Regions from separate parts of the Paraburkholderia sp. BR13444 genome, predicted to be linked through region 1. Evidence: riboswitches for the same ligand, from Rfam matches in the RefSeq annotation. Region 1 holds a riboswitch; the other holds the start of a gene.
What was found. Region 1 has a riboswitch for thiamine pyrophosphate ahead of AB3X95_RS31000 (FAD-dependent oxidoreductase). Riboswitches for the same ligand answer to the same signal wherever they lie in the genome.

Region 1 (6,434 bases):
CGAGCTTGATCCACTCGGTCTCGAAGATTTCGCGCGCCATGTGCGCGGTCGTCACCGCTTCACCGACGCTCAGGCAGCCCGCCGTATTCGGCAGCAGCGGCACGCCGTGGCGCTTGAGCAGATCGAAGAAGCCGGCTTCCGCGTTGCCCTCGTTCATCTGACGGCGCAGCGCGACGGTGACCATGCCGGGGCGCGCGGCGTCGATCGAATCGGACAGCGATTGCAGCGACGGGTAGCGCGACGTGCCGAGCAGCACGCGGCTTGCGAAAGTTTGACCGTATAGGGTCAGCGCGTCGGCGCTCTCGTGAGAAGTCATTTGCATCATCCTGGTTTGCCGTCGCGGCTAGAACCGACCGCGTGACGGCAATGGGTTTTCGGCGACGGTTGTTGCGTTCGGTAAGCAGCAGGCCGGCGCGAGCGCGCTCAGCCGCCCGCGACCGGCTGCACGACGTCGAGCCGATCGCCCGTTTGCAGCGCGCGCGCCGCATGCTGCGCACGCGCGACGAAATCGCCGTTGAGCGCGACCGCGAACGGCGGACGCGCGCCAAAGGCGGCAAGCGCATCGGCGACAGTCGCGCCCTCGGGCAGCGACAACGGCTTCTGATTGATATGAATGTCCATGGTGTTCGAATACGATTCAATCGATGGCGCAAGCGGCATCGCGTGCGGCACGTTTGCCGCTACGCTCAGGCCGGCTCACGCGCGAAGTGCTGTTGGAACAGCTCGCTCCAGCGTGCGTCGCGCCGCCAGCCGGCGAATGCGTCGGCGTCCCGGACGCGGCCGTCGAGCAGCGCGCTCGCGAAGCGTACGGCTTCGTCGGCGACTTCCGGCGCGATCATAAAGCCGTGCCGATACAGGCCGTTCACGCGCAACGTGCGCGCGCCGTCCCACAGCAGCGCGGGACGGTGATCGGGCAAGGTCGGCCGGCACTGCGAATTCAGCTCGAGGATGCGCGCCTCGCCGAAGCCCGGATGCACCGAGAACGCCGCGCTCAGCAACTCGAGTGCCGAACGCACGCTGACGGGCGACATGTCCTCGCCCTCCACCTCGGTCGCGCCGATCACGTAGAGGCCGTTCTGCTTCGGCGCGATATACAGCGGGTAGCGCGGATGCAGCAGCCGCACCGGGCGAGTCAGCTGCAGGTGAGGTGCATGCACGCGCGCAACTTCACCGCGGATGCCGCGCAGCGTCGGCAGCACAGGCTTTGCGCCGAGCCCGCGGCAATCGATCGTGATACCGGCGTCGGGCAGCGACGCGTCGTCGATCGGCGTGTTCCAGTGCGTGTCGACGCCGCGCTCGGCAAGCCCCGCGGCGAGCGCGGACAGCACCTGGCGGTTGTCGAGCTGGCCCTCGCGCGGCAGTAGCCAGCCCTGATTGAAGCGGCCGGCCAACGCGGGTTCGGCGGCGCCGAGCTGCGCGCCCGAAAGCGCGACGAAGCCGCCCTCGAGCAACTCGGCCGGCGCGTTCGCGCGCACGCGGCGCTCGAACAGCGGCGCCTCCGTGCGATCCGCGTGATGCCAGACGACGAGCGTGCCGTTGCGCTGGAAAAACACCGGCTCCGGCAGTTCGGCGAGCACGCGCGGCCAGCTTTCGAGCGAACTCGCACCGAGCCGTGTGATCAGCAGCTCGGCGCTGGCGGCTTCTGCCAGCGGCGCGAGCATCGCCGCGGCGACCCACGCGGCAGCCTGCGAGCCGGTGGCATCGCCGCGCTCATAGAGCGCCACGCGATGTCCGTCGCCCGCGAGGTGCCACGCGACCAGCCGGCCGCACAAACCGCCGCCGAGCACGGCGAAATCAGGTCGAGCGGAATGGCTCATCGCACCCGCTCCGTTTGACAGCGGCGGGCGAAACCAAAGCGGCACGGCACGCCGGAGCCGGCGTGACGAAGAGAAAGATGCATGTCTGAAGAATAGGCGGTCATCGAGTCCTTTCCGTACGGCCAAAAACGCACGTACCCAGGACGAAACCGGCGGGTGAAGCCGGCCGGTCACGGCGTGTGCATGTGAGCTGCGCTCGCCGCCCGGCGGGGAATGGAAGACGGTTGCTTCCGGAAACTTCCCGCGCCGGTATTACCCGGATCGGGTGCAAAGGGTCTCTCTCAGCCTCGCCGCCCCGGCATGAAAATCATGCCGCCTGTGGGCGAAGCACCCCTGTTTCGTCGCAGGTCATTAGACCATAAAAGGCGCGGCGCCCGCAAACCAGCGGTCCACCGTCGCTGCCGCGATTTTGATCTGGCACCGTCTAGCGAGATGCCGATGCGAAGCGGCCCGGCGCTCTGGCACAATGCGGTGACCGGTGCCGAAAAAACGCGGCGCGCGCGGCACTCGTGGCCGCATGCGTGGCGGCGGCATCCCGGCGGACGCCGGCCCCGAAAAATTAATTTTCGCTTAAGGGCGTCACGCCAGAATCGGGCGCCCGTCCGGACTCGCGTTCATCGAGCGCGAGGGCGCGATGCCCGGCCAGGTATCGCAGACCCGCCTCAGCCACGGCCTCGCAAAGGGCCGGCTGTCAGCGGGATCGCCCGACATGGGTCAACCAGATCGGACCCGTACGCCGCCGGAATGCACTTCGGGTCAGCACTTCATCAGGACGCTCATGACACCACATACTTCCGCCAGCCCCGCGCTGCCGTCCGACGAAAAGGTCTCCGCCTGGAGCCTGATCAAGCCTTACTGGGTTTCCGAGGAACGAGGCATCGCATGGGGGCTGCTCATTACGATCATCGTGATGAACCTGCTCGTCGTCTGGATCAACGTGCGCCTGAATAGCTGGAGCAGGGACTTCTACAACGCGCTGCAGGAAAAGAACGTCCACGACTTCCCGCATCTGCTGATGATTTTTACCGGACTCGCGTTCGGCTTCATCATCCTCGCCGTGTATGGACGCTATCTGCGTCAGATGCTCGGCTTCCGCTGGCGCCAGTGGCTGACCACCCGCTACCTGAACGAGTGGCTCAACGACAGCGCGTTCTACCGCATCGAGCGCGACCGTCTCGCCGACAACCCCGACCAGCGGATCAGCGACGACCTGCAGTCGTTCGCGACCACCACGCTGTCGCTGACGCTCGATCTGCTATCGACCGTCGTCACGCTGGTGTCGTTCATCACGATCCTGTGGACGCTCGCGGGCGCGCTGAGTATTTCGCTCGGCGGCATGCCGCTGCATATCCCCGGCTATATGGTTTGGGCCGCCGCGCTGTACGCGGTGGTCGGTTCGCTCGTTATGCAGAAGGTCGGCCATCCGCTCGTGTCGATCAACTATCAGGCGCAGAAAGTCGAGGCGGATTTCCGTTTCGGTCTGATCCGCCTGCGTGAGAACGCCGAGCAGATCGCGTTCTACAACGGCATGGAAACCGAGAAGACGAACGCGCGCACGTTGTTCGGCCGCATCCGCGACAACTGGTGGCAGGTGATGAAGTACACGAAGCGCCTGACCTTCGTGCTGAGCTTCTACGGCCAGATCGCGATCATTTTCCCGATCGTCGTCGCCGCGCCGCGCTACTTCGCGGGCGCGTTCACGTTCGGCGTGCTGATGCAGATTTCGAGCGCGTTCGGCACCGTCAGCGATTCGTTCTCGTGGTTCATCAACAGTTATACGAGCCTCGTCGAATGGCGCGCGACCGTGAACCGGTTGCGCGAATTCAAGCGCGTCGTGCATTCGCCGCGTCTGAAGGAATCGGTGTCGCCGGCCACGGAACACGGTGGCATCAATCTGCATTTCGTCGACAGCAACTCGCTTTCCACCGACAGCCTCACGCTCGCGCTGCCCAATGGCAACCCGCTGTCGCGCATCCGCGATATCGCGATCCGGCCGGGCTCGCGCTGGCTCGTGCGCGGTCCGTCGGGCGCCGGCAAGAGCACGCTGATGCGCGCGCTCGCGGGCCTGTGGCCGTTCGGAGACGGCTCGATCGACGCGCCGGTCAACGCGCGCATGATGTTCATTCCACAGGTCAGCTACATGCCGATCGGCACGCTGAAGGCGGCGCTCGCGTATCCGTCGGCGGCGGACACCTATGGCGACGACGAATGCCGCGACGCGCTCATCACCTGCCATCTGTCGGAATACGCGGACCGTCTGCAGGAAACGGGGCACTGGACCCGCGTGCTGTCGCCGGGTGAGCAGCAGCGCTTCGCCGCCGCGCGCGTGCTGCTGCACAAGCCGGACTACCTGTTCCTCGACGAAGCGACCAGCGCGCTCGACGCGGAAAACGAGGCGCGGCTCTATCGACTGTTCACCGAGAGGCTGCCGAAGGCGGCGATCGTCAGCGTCGCGCATCGCGAATCGCTTGCTGCGTTCCATGACGAAACGCTCGACGTCGAGCGTTCGGCCGAAGCGATAGCGGCGTGAGCGACGCGCACAGCGCTCACTTCAATTAAGCGCACGACGCCGCCCCCGCGCGTCGTGCGCAACATCCGGAAAGACACGAGAAGAGTTCGGAAGCATTTACGAAGCGCGCAAGCTGTTCCGCGCTTTGAAAATGCCCGCGAGCAGCGACGATAGTCGTACGGGCCGCGCCATGCGTCGGCCTTCGTTGACGTCAGTCACGACTTTGATCGCAACCGCTCTCCGGACTTCTCGCCCATGTCATTCGCTCGCCGTGTTTCACCTCTGTTCCCGACCTTGCTCCCGCGCCTCGCGCTCGCCTGCGGCGCGGCGCTGCTCTTCACGAACGCCGTCGACGCCGCGCAAACCGCCGAGCCGAACCAGCCTGCGGATATCTGCGCGGCGCTCACGCACATCGTCGATGCGAGCGATTTCCGGCAACTGCCGAACGAGACCGCCGCGCAACTGCCGGGCGTCTCCCATTCCGACGATTGCCGCGCTACCGCGCACGCGTACGACTGCCACTGGCGCGCGCACTGGCAAGCCGACGGCGTCATCAACGATCCGCTCGAAGAACTCGGCGCCGACATCGCCGCCTGCTTTCCGCGCGTCGTGCACGACGTCAACACCCCGGTGCGCCAGCATTTCGTCGTGACCACCGACGCGCGCCGCCTGAACGTCACCGCGAGCGTGCAAGGCCAGAACGAACTGCGACTGCGCGTGACGCGCTGAGCGCGCGGCCGTCGCTCCTTTCGATGACCCAGCGAATCTCGTGACCGGGATCGGGCGCTGCCTCATGACCTCGCCGCCAACCGTGCGCGCGCCAGCCGCAACCAAGCCTTCGCGCCTGGGTCCGATCGCCTCGCTGATATCCCGGCGTCGCTGCGCCCTCGCCGCCTTCGCCGCGACGCTGACGCTCACGCTCGACGGCTGCGCATGGACGCTGATCCAGGCCGCCGACGCCACCGGTTCCGTGATCCAGGCCGGCTACGCGATCGCGTCGAACTACTCGTCGCCGACCTTCGTCAACGGCCGGCCCGCCGATGTGCAGCACGTGTGCATCGAAGTGAATCCGACGGTGTCGGTCGGCGATTTCGTGCCGGCGCTGCAGCTCGCGCTCGAGCGGCGCGGCATTCGTTCGGACGTCTACAATCCGGGGACCTCGCCGGCCGGCTGCGAAGCGCGGCTCGTCTACAACGCCGCGATCGACTATGGGCGCCGCTCGTTCAGCGACGAATCCATCCAGTACCTGTCGATCATCGATCTGACACTGATCCAGAGCGGCCGCATTCTGGTCACCGCGCGCTATCAGACCGGCGGCCTGAACACCGACCGCTTCTCGTCGGCCTCGGTGAAGCTCGGCGGGTTGATCGAGCGGATGGTCGTCGATCGGACCGATTTCGCGCGCCAGGAGCATCAACAGCAGACCCTGCAAACCTCGCAGGCCTTCCCGCCGACCCGCTGAAGACCCGCGGCTGTGCGTTCGCTTGCAGCGCCTTACACGGGAAAGGATTGGAAAGCGGTATGCGCTTTGCGCGGCCCGTGCGCATCACTAAGATGACCTGAATGAACCAGACCATCCTGATCGTCGATGACGATCCCGTCGTACGCGAGCTCGTCAGCGAATATCTGCACGGGCGCGGCTTCAACGTCTCCACGCTCGAAAATGGCTTGGCGTTGCAGCGCAGATTGCAGCAGGAGCGTCCCGCGCTCGTCGTGCTCGACATCATGATGCCGGAGCTCGATGGCATCAGCGCGCTGCGCGCGTTGCGCGTCGCCGGCGATGACATTCCCGTGATTCTGCTGACCGCGCGCGCCGATCCGATCGATCGCGTGATCGGCCTCGAACTCGGCGCCGACGATTATCTCGGCAAGCCGTTCGAACCGAGCGAGCTGGTCGCGCGGATTCGCACGGTGTTGCGGCGTCGCGGCTCGATCGCGCCGGGCGCGCCCGAGCAACGCGCGCCCTATCATTTCGGCCGCTTCGAAGTGAACTTCCCCGCGCGCGAACTGCGCCGCGACGGCGAACGCATCACGCTGCGTTCGAGCGAATTCGCGATGCTGAAGGTGTTCGTCACGCACGCGATGACCGTGCTCACACGTGCGCAGTT
Region 2 (6,434 bases), on a different contig from region 1:
TTCGACATTGCATCGTTCGACATCGCGCCGCTCGCCTGCGCGAATGCGGCGCCGCCGCTTGCCAGCATCAGCAGTGCGATCGTGGTGACTGCAATCTTCTTCATGGGATGACTCCGTTGGTGGTGGATGAATCGAAACCGGCCCGTGCCGGCGTGCTTCCGAAGCCGCTGCCGCAAGCGCGCGTGCGCCCGCATGCGTCAGGAGCCTCCGAACCAGTTGTAGCCCTGGTCGACCCAATAGCCGCCGGGATACGTGTTGGTGACGAATATCTCGACGATGTGCTTCGGATTCTTGTAGCCGAGCTTGGTCGGCATGCGCAGCTTCATCGGGTAGCCGTATTTCGCGGGTAGTCGCTCGCCGTCGTAAGAAAACGTCAGCAGCGTTTGCGGATGCAATGCGGTCGGCATGTCGATGCTTTCGTAGTAGTCGTCCGCGCATTTGAAGCCGACGTACTTCGCCGTCGTATCCGCGCCGACACGCCGCAGAAAATCCCCGAATGGCGTGCCGCCCCAGCGGCCGATCGCGCTCCAGCCTTCGACGCAGATATGCCGCGTGATCTGCTCGGCATGCGGCAGCGCGTACAGTTCGGGCAGCGTCCACACGCGCTTGCCGGTCACGAGCCCGCTCAGCGTCAGCTGATAATCGGAGCCGTCGACGTGCGGCACGTCGTCGATGCCGTAGTACGCGTTGAAGGGAAACGGTCGCGTGATCTGCGCTTCCGTGTAGGTCGGCGCTAGCTGCTTCGGATCGAACAGCGCGGCCTGCGCGCGATCGTTCAGCCGCGACACGGCGGTGAGGAAGCGGTTCACGGAAGCGTCGTCGGTCAGCGAGCAGCCGGTCAGCATCGATAGACCGCCGAGCGTCAATAGCTGCTTGCCGAACAGACGTCGCGACGGCATCGCCAGTTCGCGCCTCGCATCGAGCAGGATCGATGCGCGGTCGAGCGTGTGGCCAACACGCTGCGTGGGTTGGTCTGCTGGTTTGTCGATCGGCTTGTTCATGATTCGGTATCCGTAGGGGGTTCGCGTTGCGCGTCGATGAGAGTGAAAATCAGCGTGGCTGTCAGCAGCCGCGGCTCAACGTCCGCGCAGCATCGCGAGCAACGACCGCGGCACGAGCGCGACCATCGCCAGATGCACCGCAAGAAACGCGGCCAGCAGCGACATCGCGGTGAAGTGCACGACGCGCGCGTTGTCGTAGCCGCCCATCAGTTCACGCAGCAGTGGAAACTGCACCGACTTCCAGATCGCGAGCCCCGAGAGCACCAGCACGATCAGATCGGCGATCGCGAACAGGTAGGCGAACTTCTGCACCGCGTTGTAGACGCGCAGATCGTCGTGCGACAGCTTCCCGCGCAACGCGGCGATGAAATCGCGCAGCACCGCGCGCGGCGTCAGCGGCAGGAACTTGCGCACGAACCGCCCGCTTGCGAGATTCAGCGCGATATACACGAGGCCGTTGAACGCCAGCAGCCACATCGCGGCGAAGTGCCATTGCAGCGCGCCGCCGAGCCAGCCGCCCAGTGTGATCGCGGTCGGAAAGCTGAACGCCGGAAAGATCGGCGACGCGTCGTAGATGCGCCAGCCCGACAGCATCATCACGATCGCGGCGAACGCATTCAGCCAATGCGTGATGCGCAGCCACAGCGGGTGAATGACGCCGCGCTTGGGTGCGGCTGGCGCGGAGGGTGCGCCGGGGCGCAACACGTGCGGTGTGGGTGTGGACATGGCGGCTCTCCTCGGGCTGTGGTAGAGAATGCGGCGCGTGCGATGTCGATCAACGGCACGCGGGAAGATCGGCCGCTTGCAGCACGTCGCCGCTCGCGTCGCTTTCGACGAACGCGACCACGCCGAAGCGGTCGGCGGCGTTGTCGATCGGATCGGCTTTCGCGTCGACGCTCGCTTCGCGTAGATCGATGTCCTGACGAATCCGCGCGTGACCGGCGACGAGTGGCACGGGCCCGAACCACGCGCGCACGACCCGTTCGTGATGCAGCGTCGCGCCGCGGTTTTCGCCCGCGCCGACCTGCGTCGTCAGCGCGTTCTCGTAGACCGCGAGATAAGCGCTCAACGGACCCGTGGCGGCCGCGGCCATCGTGCTGAACTGCGCATCGACATCGAACGCACCGGGCGCACGCGGACTCAGCTCGAGCGCGACATTGGCCTGCGCGGGTTCCGCGACGAGCTCATCGAGGCGGCGCTCGAAACTGTCGCGTTGCGACCAGTCGCGCAGCTCGCGGCCCGCGACGAACACTTCCGGCGTATAGATCGTGTGTCCGCCCGCGAGATGCATCAGCGTCTCCTGACGTTCGGTGAAGCGATGCTGGGAAAACCGGTCGCTCCAGCCGAGGCTGTTCCAGTAGTCGACGTGCAGTGCGAGCGGCACGATGCCGTGGGCGGCGCCGTTGCTTTTCCATTGACCGAGCCAGCGGTCGGCGGGCGGGCAGCTATCGCAGCCCTCGCTGCTGTACAGCTCGACGAGCGCGAGGCGGTGCGCGGGGCTGTGCGTCGCGCATTGGGGCCCGGCCGCGACCGCATCGGCCGCGCGGATGCCCGAAGCGCTCAGCACAACGAGCGCGAGGCCGGCGGCGGGCTTGGAAAAACTCGTAAAGCGCTGAACTAGCGAGCGATTGTGCGCGGTCGACATGACGTGCTCCGATCGTAATCTGCACGTTTGTCGAACCGCGCGGCCGGTTATGACAAGCCTCTTTTAATTTTTTTCCGGCATGGGTAGCGAGCCAAGGCTCGCCGCGACTCAGTCGTAACTGACCACTACCGTCACGCGCGTGTCCGTATCGGTGCGCCGCGCGTTCAGCGAGAGCACGCCGCCCGCGCGATCGACCGCGTAGTGGCCGTCGCGGGCCAGCACGCCGTGCCCCGTGCCATCGACGAAACTCGCTGCTACCAGATCGCGCGACTGCGTGCCGCCGTTCACTTCGAGCGCGACATCGGCCCCGCTGACGACGCCCGGCGGCGCGCTGAACGTCACCGTGCGCGAGAAGCGCTGACCGGCCACGCTCGCGCTATCGACGGCGACGCCAGTGGGCGCCGTATCCGCGCTGATCTGCAGCGGCGGTGCGACGATCATCCCCACGAACCGGATCACGCCGCCCGTCACCGTCGATGCCGCCGGCGCCGCCAGCGGCGCGGCAAGCAATGCCACCACCGCGGCTGTGCGACCGAACGTTCGCCACCGCATTGTTTCCGCTTTCATGTGCACCTCTCTGTCAATCGGCGCGAGTCGCGTCGCGCCATTCACGCGCCATCCCGCGAATCGCTTCGCTGGAGTGCGGCCTTCGCTGCACTTTGTTTAACGGCAATCCTTTGACTGGCTTGAACGCAATGCGGATCAGGTCGCTTTCTTCTGGCACCGCACAAAGACGGCCGATCGACGGAGCGCGATGTCGCCAACGGAAGTGCCCGAGACAGCGTGCTAACATCAAGCTTTCGTCGCTGGTGTCGCGGGCTTCACGTTTTGCTGCGCGGCAACCTGCCGTTCGCTATTCCCATCACCTGGTCGTTTTGCCCGTGACTTCGCTGCGTCGTCCGACTTTCCGTGCTCTCGCCCGCTTGCGCCCATGCCGCGCAGGCGGCTGCGCGCGCGCGGGCGTCGCGCCGCACGGCACCGGCGAGACGTCCCGAATGCTCCCGCTTCACGCCGCCCGGCGCCCTCGCTGACGTAGCCTGCCGATACCCGGGGGCCGCGTCGCCGGGCTCCGGGCTTTCCCATTCGCACTCATCCGCCGACCACCCGCATCGGATCGTCGCACGCGGCCATCCTTCACCGCCTTATCGGAGTCCTGATGATGAAGAAGATCAAAACCTGCTATCTGACCGAACTCGACGTGGCCCGCCTTGAGAAATATGCGGCCGCCAACCCCAAGCTGCAGCACATGCTCGACGATGTGCTCGAACGCGCGGTAATCGTCGACTCGCACGACATCCCAGCCGACGTCGTCACGATGAACTCGCAAGCAACGCTGATCGATTCGGCGAGCGGCGAACAAATGACGTGGACCGTCGTCTATCCGCCCAACGCCGATTTCGCGCAAGGGCGGCTGAACGTATTCTCGCCGGCTGGCCTCGCGCTGCTCGGCGCGCGCCGCGGCGAGAGCATCAGCTTTACGCCACCCAGCGGCGATCAGCAAGTGCTCAAGATCGACAAAATTCTGTATCAGCCCGAAGCCGCCGACGATTTTTCGCTGTAAGCCGGCTGTTCCATTGCTATAAGTTGCCCTGTCTGATGCGGTCTCGGAATAAGCATAGGAGATGTCTGGATTCATCTGGACCAGTTTTTTGAATCACTCAGACAGGTTGCCAAACCGCGGGCGGGCGGTGTATCGTGTGCGCTGCTAACGCGGGGGTCCTGCGTAGCGCGGAGCTGGAGGTCCGTGTTGCGTGGGTGAGAAATACCCTTTGAACCTGATCTGGATAATGCCAGCGCAGGGAAGCGTACGGATCTCGCACCAGCCTCAACAGCCTCACCTCTTAGCGATTTCCGACCACTTCCATCTCAGTCTCCTGCTTAGCCGCCCCACTTTGTACGGAGACTTACATGAACGCCAATCCGAAGTTTATTTCCGCCGAAGCCCATGTGGACGAGGCCGCCGTCGCGCCGCTGCCGAATTCGCGCAAGGTCTACGTGACCGGCTCACGCCCCGACATCCGCGTGCCGATGCGCGAAATCTCGCAGGCAGACACGCCCGACAGCTTCGGCGGCGAAAAGAATCCGCCGATCTACGTGTACGACACGTCGGGCCCCTACTCCGACCCGGACGCGAAGATCGACATCCGCGCGGGTCTGCCCGCGCTGCGTCAGGCGTGGATCGAGGAGCGCGGCGACACCGAGCCGCTGACCGGTCTGTCGAGCAGCTTCAGCCGCGAGCGCGCCGCCGATCCGGCCACCGCGCAGCTGCGTTTCCCGGGTCTGCATCGCACGCCGCGCCGCGCGATCGCCGGCAAGAACGTGACGCAGATGCACTACGCGAAGCAAGGCATCATCACGCCGGAAATGGAATACATCGCGATTCGCGAGAACCAGCGTCGTGCCGAGTATCTGGAGACCTTGAAGGCGAGCGGCCCGAACGGCGCGAAGCTCGCCGCGATGATGGGCCGCCAGCACCCCGGCCAGGCATTCGGCGCGAGCGCGTTCGGTCCGAATGGCCTCACCGAAATCACCGCGGAATTCGTGCGCGAGGAAATCGCGCGCGGCCGCGCGATCATCCCGAACAACATCAATCACCCGGAGAGCGAGCCGATGATCATCGGCCGCAACTTCCTCGTGAAGGTCAATGCGAACATCGGCAACTCGGCGGTGACCTCCTCCATCGGCGAGGAAGTCGACAAGATGACGTGGGCGATCCGCTGGGGCGGCGACACGGTGATGGATCTGTCGACCGGCAAGCACATTCATGAAACGCGCGAATGGATCATCCGCAACAGCCCGGTGCCGATCGGCACGGTGCCGATCTACCAGGCGCTCGAAAAGGTCAACGGCAAGGCTGAAGATCTGACGTGGGAAATCTTCCGCGACACGCTCATTGAACAGGCTGAGCAGGGCGTCGACTACTTCACGATCCACGCGGGCGTGCGTCTGCAATACGTGCCGCTCACCGCGAACCGGATGACCGGCATCGTGTCGCGCGGCGGCTCGATCATGGCGAAGTGGTGTCTCGCGCATCACAAGGAAAGCTTCCTGTACGAGCACTTCGAAGAGATCTGCGAAATCATGAAGGCCTACGACGTAGCCTTCTCGCTCGGCGACGGCCTGCGTCCCGGCTCGATCTACGACGCGAACGACGAAGCGCAACTGGGCGAGCTGAAGACGCTCGGCGAGCTCACGCAGATCGCGTGGAAGCACGACGTGCAGGTGATGATCGAAGGTCCGGGCCATGTGCCGATGCAGCTGATCAAGGAGAACATGGACCTGCAGCTCGACTGGTGCGACGAAGCGCCGTTCTACACGCTCGGGCCGCTGACCACCGACATCGCGCCGGGCTACGACCACATCACGTCGGGCATCGGCGCCGCGATGATCGGCTGGTTCGGCACCGCGATGCTGTGCTACGTGACGCCGAAGGAACACCTCGGTCTGCCGAACAAGGACGACGTGAAGACCGGCATCATCACGTACAAGCTCGCGGCGCACGCAGCGGACCTCGCGAAGGGTCATCCGGGCGCGCAGGTACGCGACAACGCGCTGTCGAAGGCACGCTTCGAATTCCGCTGGGAAGACCAGTTCAATCTCGGTCTCGACCCGGACAAGGCGCGCGAATTCCACGACGAGACGCTGCCGAAGGATTCGGCCAAGGTCGCGCATTTCTGCTCGATGTGCGGCCCGCACTTCTGCTCGATGAAGATCACCCAGGACGTGCGCGAGTTCGCCGCGCAACAGGGCGTCAGCGATAACGAAGCGCTGCAGAAAGGCATGGAAGT

Region 2: it holds a riboswitch for thiamine pyrophosphate, as region 1 does, so the genes downstream of both, thiC (phosphomethylpyrimidine synthase ThiC) here and AB3X95_RS31000 (FAD-dependent oxidoreductase) in region 1, are expected to answer to the same signal.

What each region holds. Positions count from the first base shown of each region.
Region 1 is NZ_JBFPKM010000015.1:80,197-86,630, forward strand. Features, by position in the region: gene AB3X95_RS30990 (thiazole synthase) at 1-316, opposite strand, end outside; gene thiS (sulfur carrier protein ThiS) at 424-621, opposite strand; gene AB3X95_RS31000 (FAD-dependent oxidoreductase) at 687-1,817, opposite strand; TPP riboswitch at 2,039-2,162, opposite strand; gene AB3X95_RS31005 (ABC transporter ATP-binding protein/permease) at 2,596-4,347, shown strand; gene AB3X95_RS31010 (hypothetical protein) at 4,582-5,055, shown strand; gene AB3X95_RS31015 (hypothetical protein) at 5,120-5,788, shown strand; gene AB3X95_RS31020 (response regulator) at 5,890-6,434, shown strand, end outside.
Region 2 is NZ_JBFPKM010000002.1:182,486-188,919, forward strand. Features, by position in the region: gene AB3X95_RS05160 (pentapeptide MXKDX repeat protein) at 1-104, opposite strand, end outside; gene AB3X95_RS05165 (molybdopterin-dependent oxidoreductase) at 198-1,001, opposite strand; gene AB3X95_RS05170 (cytochrome b/b6 domain-containing protein) at 1,077-1,727, opposite strand; gene AB3X95_RS05175 (DUF1223 domain-containing protein) at 1,777-2,646, opposite strand; gene AB3X95_RS05180 (hypothetical protein) at 2,755-3,213, opposite strand; gene AB3X95_RS05185 (GreA/GreB family elongation factor) at 3,803-4,207, shown strand; TPP riboswitch at 4,349-4,466, shown strand; gene thiC (phosphomethylpyrimidine synthase ThiC) at 4,555-6,434, shown strand, end outside.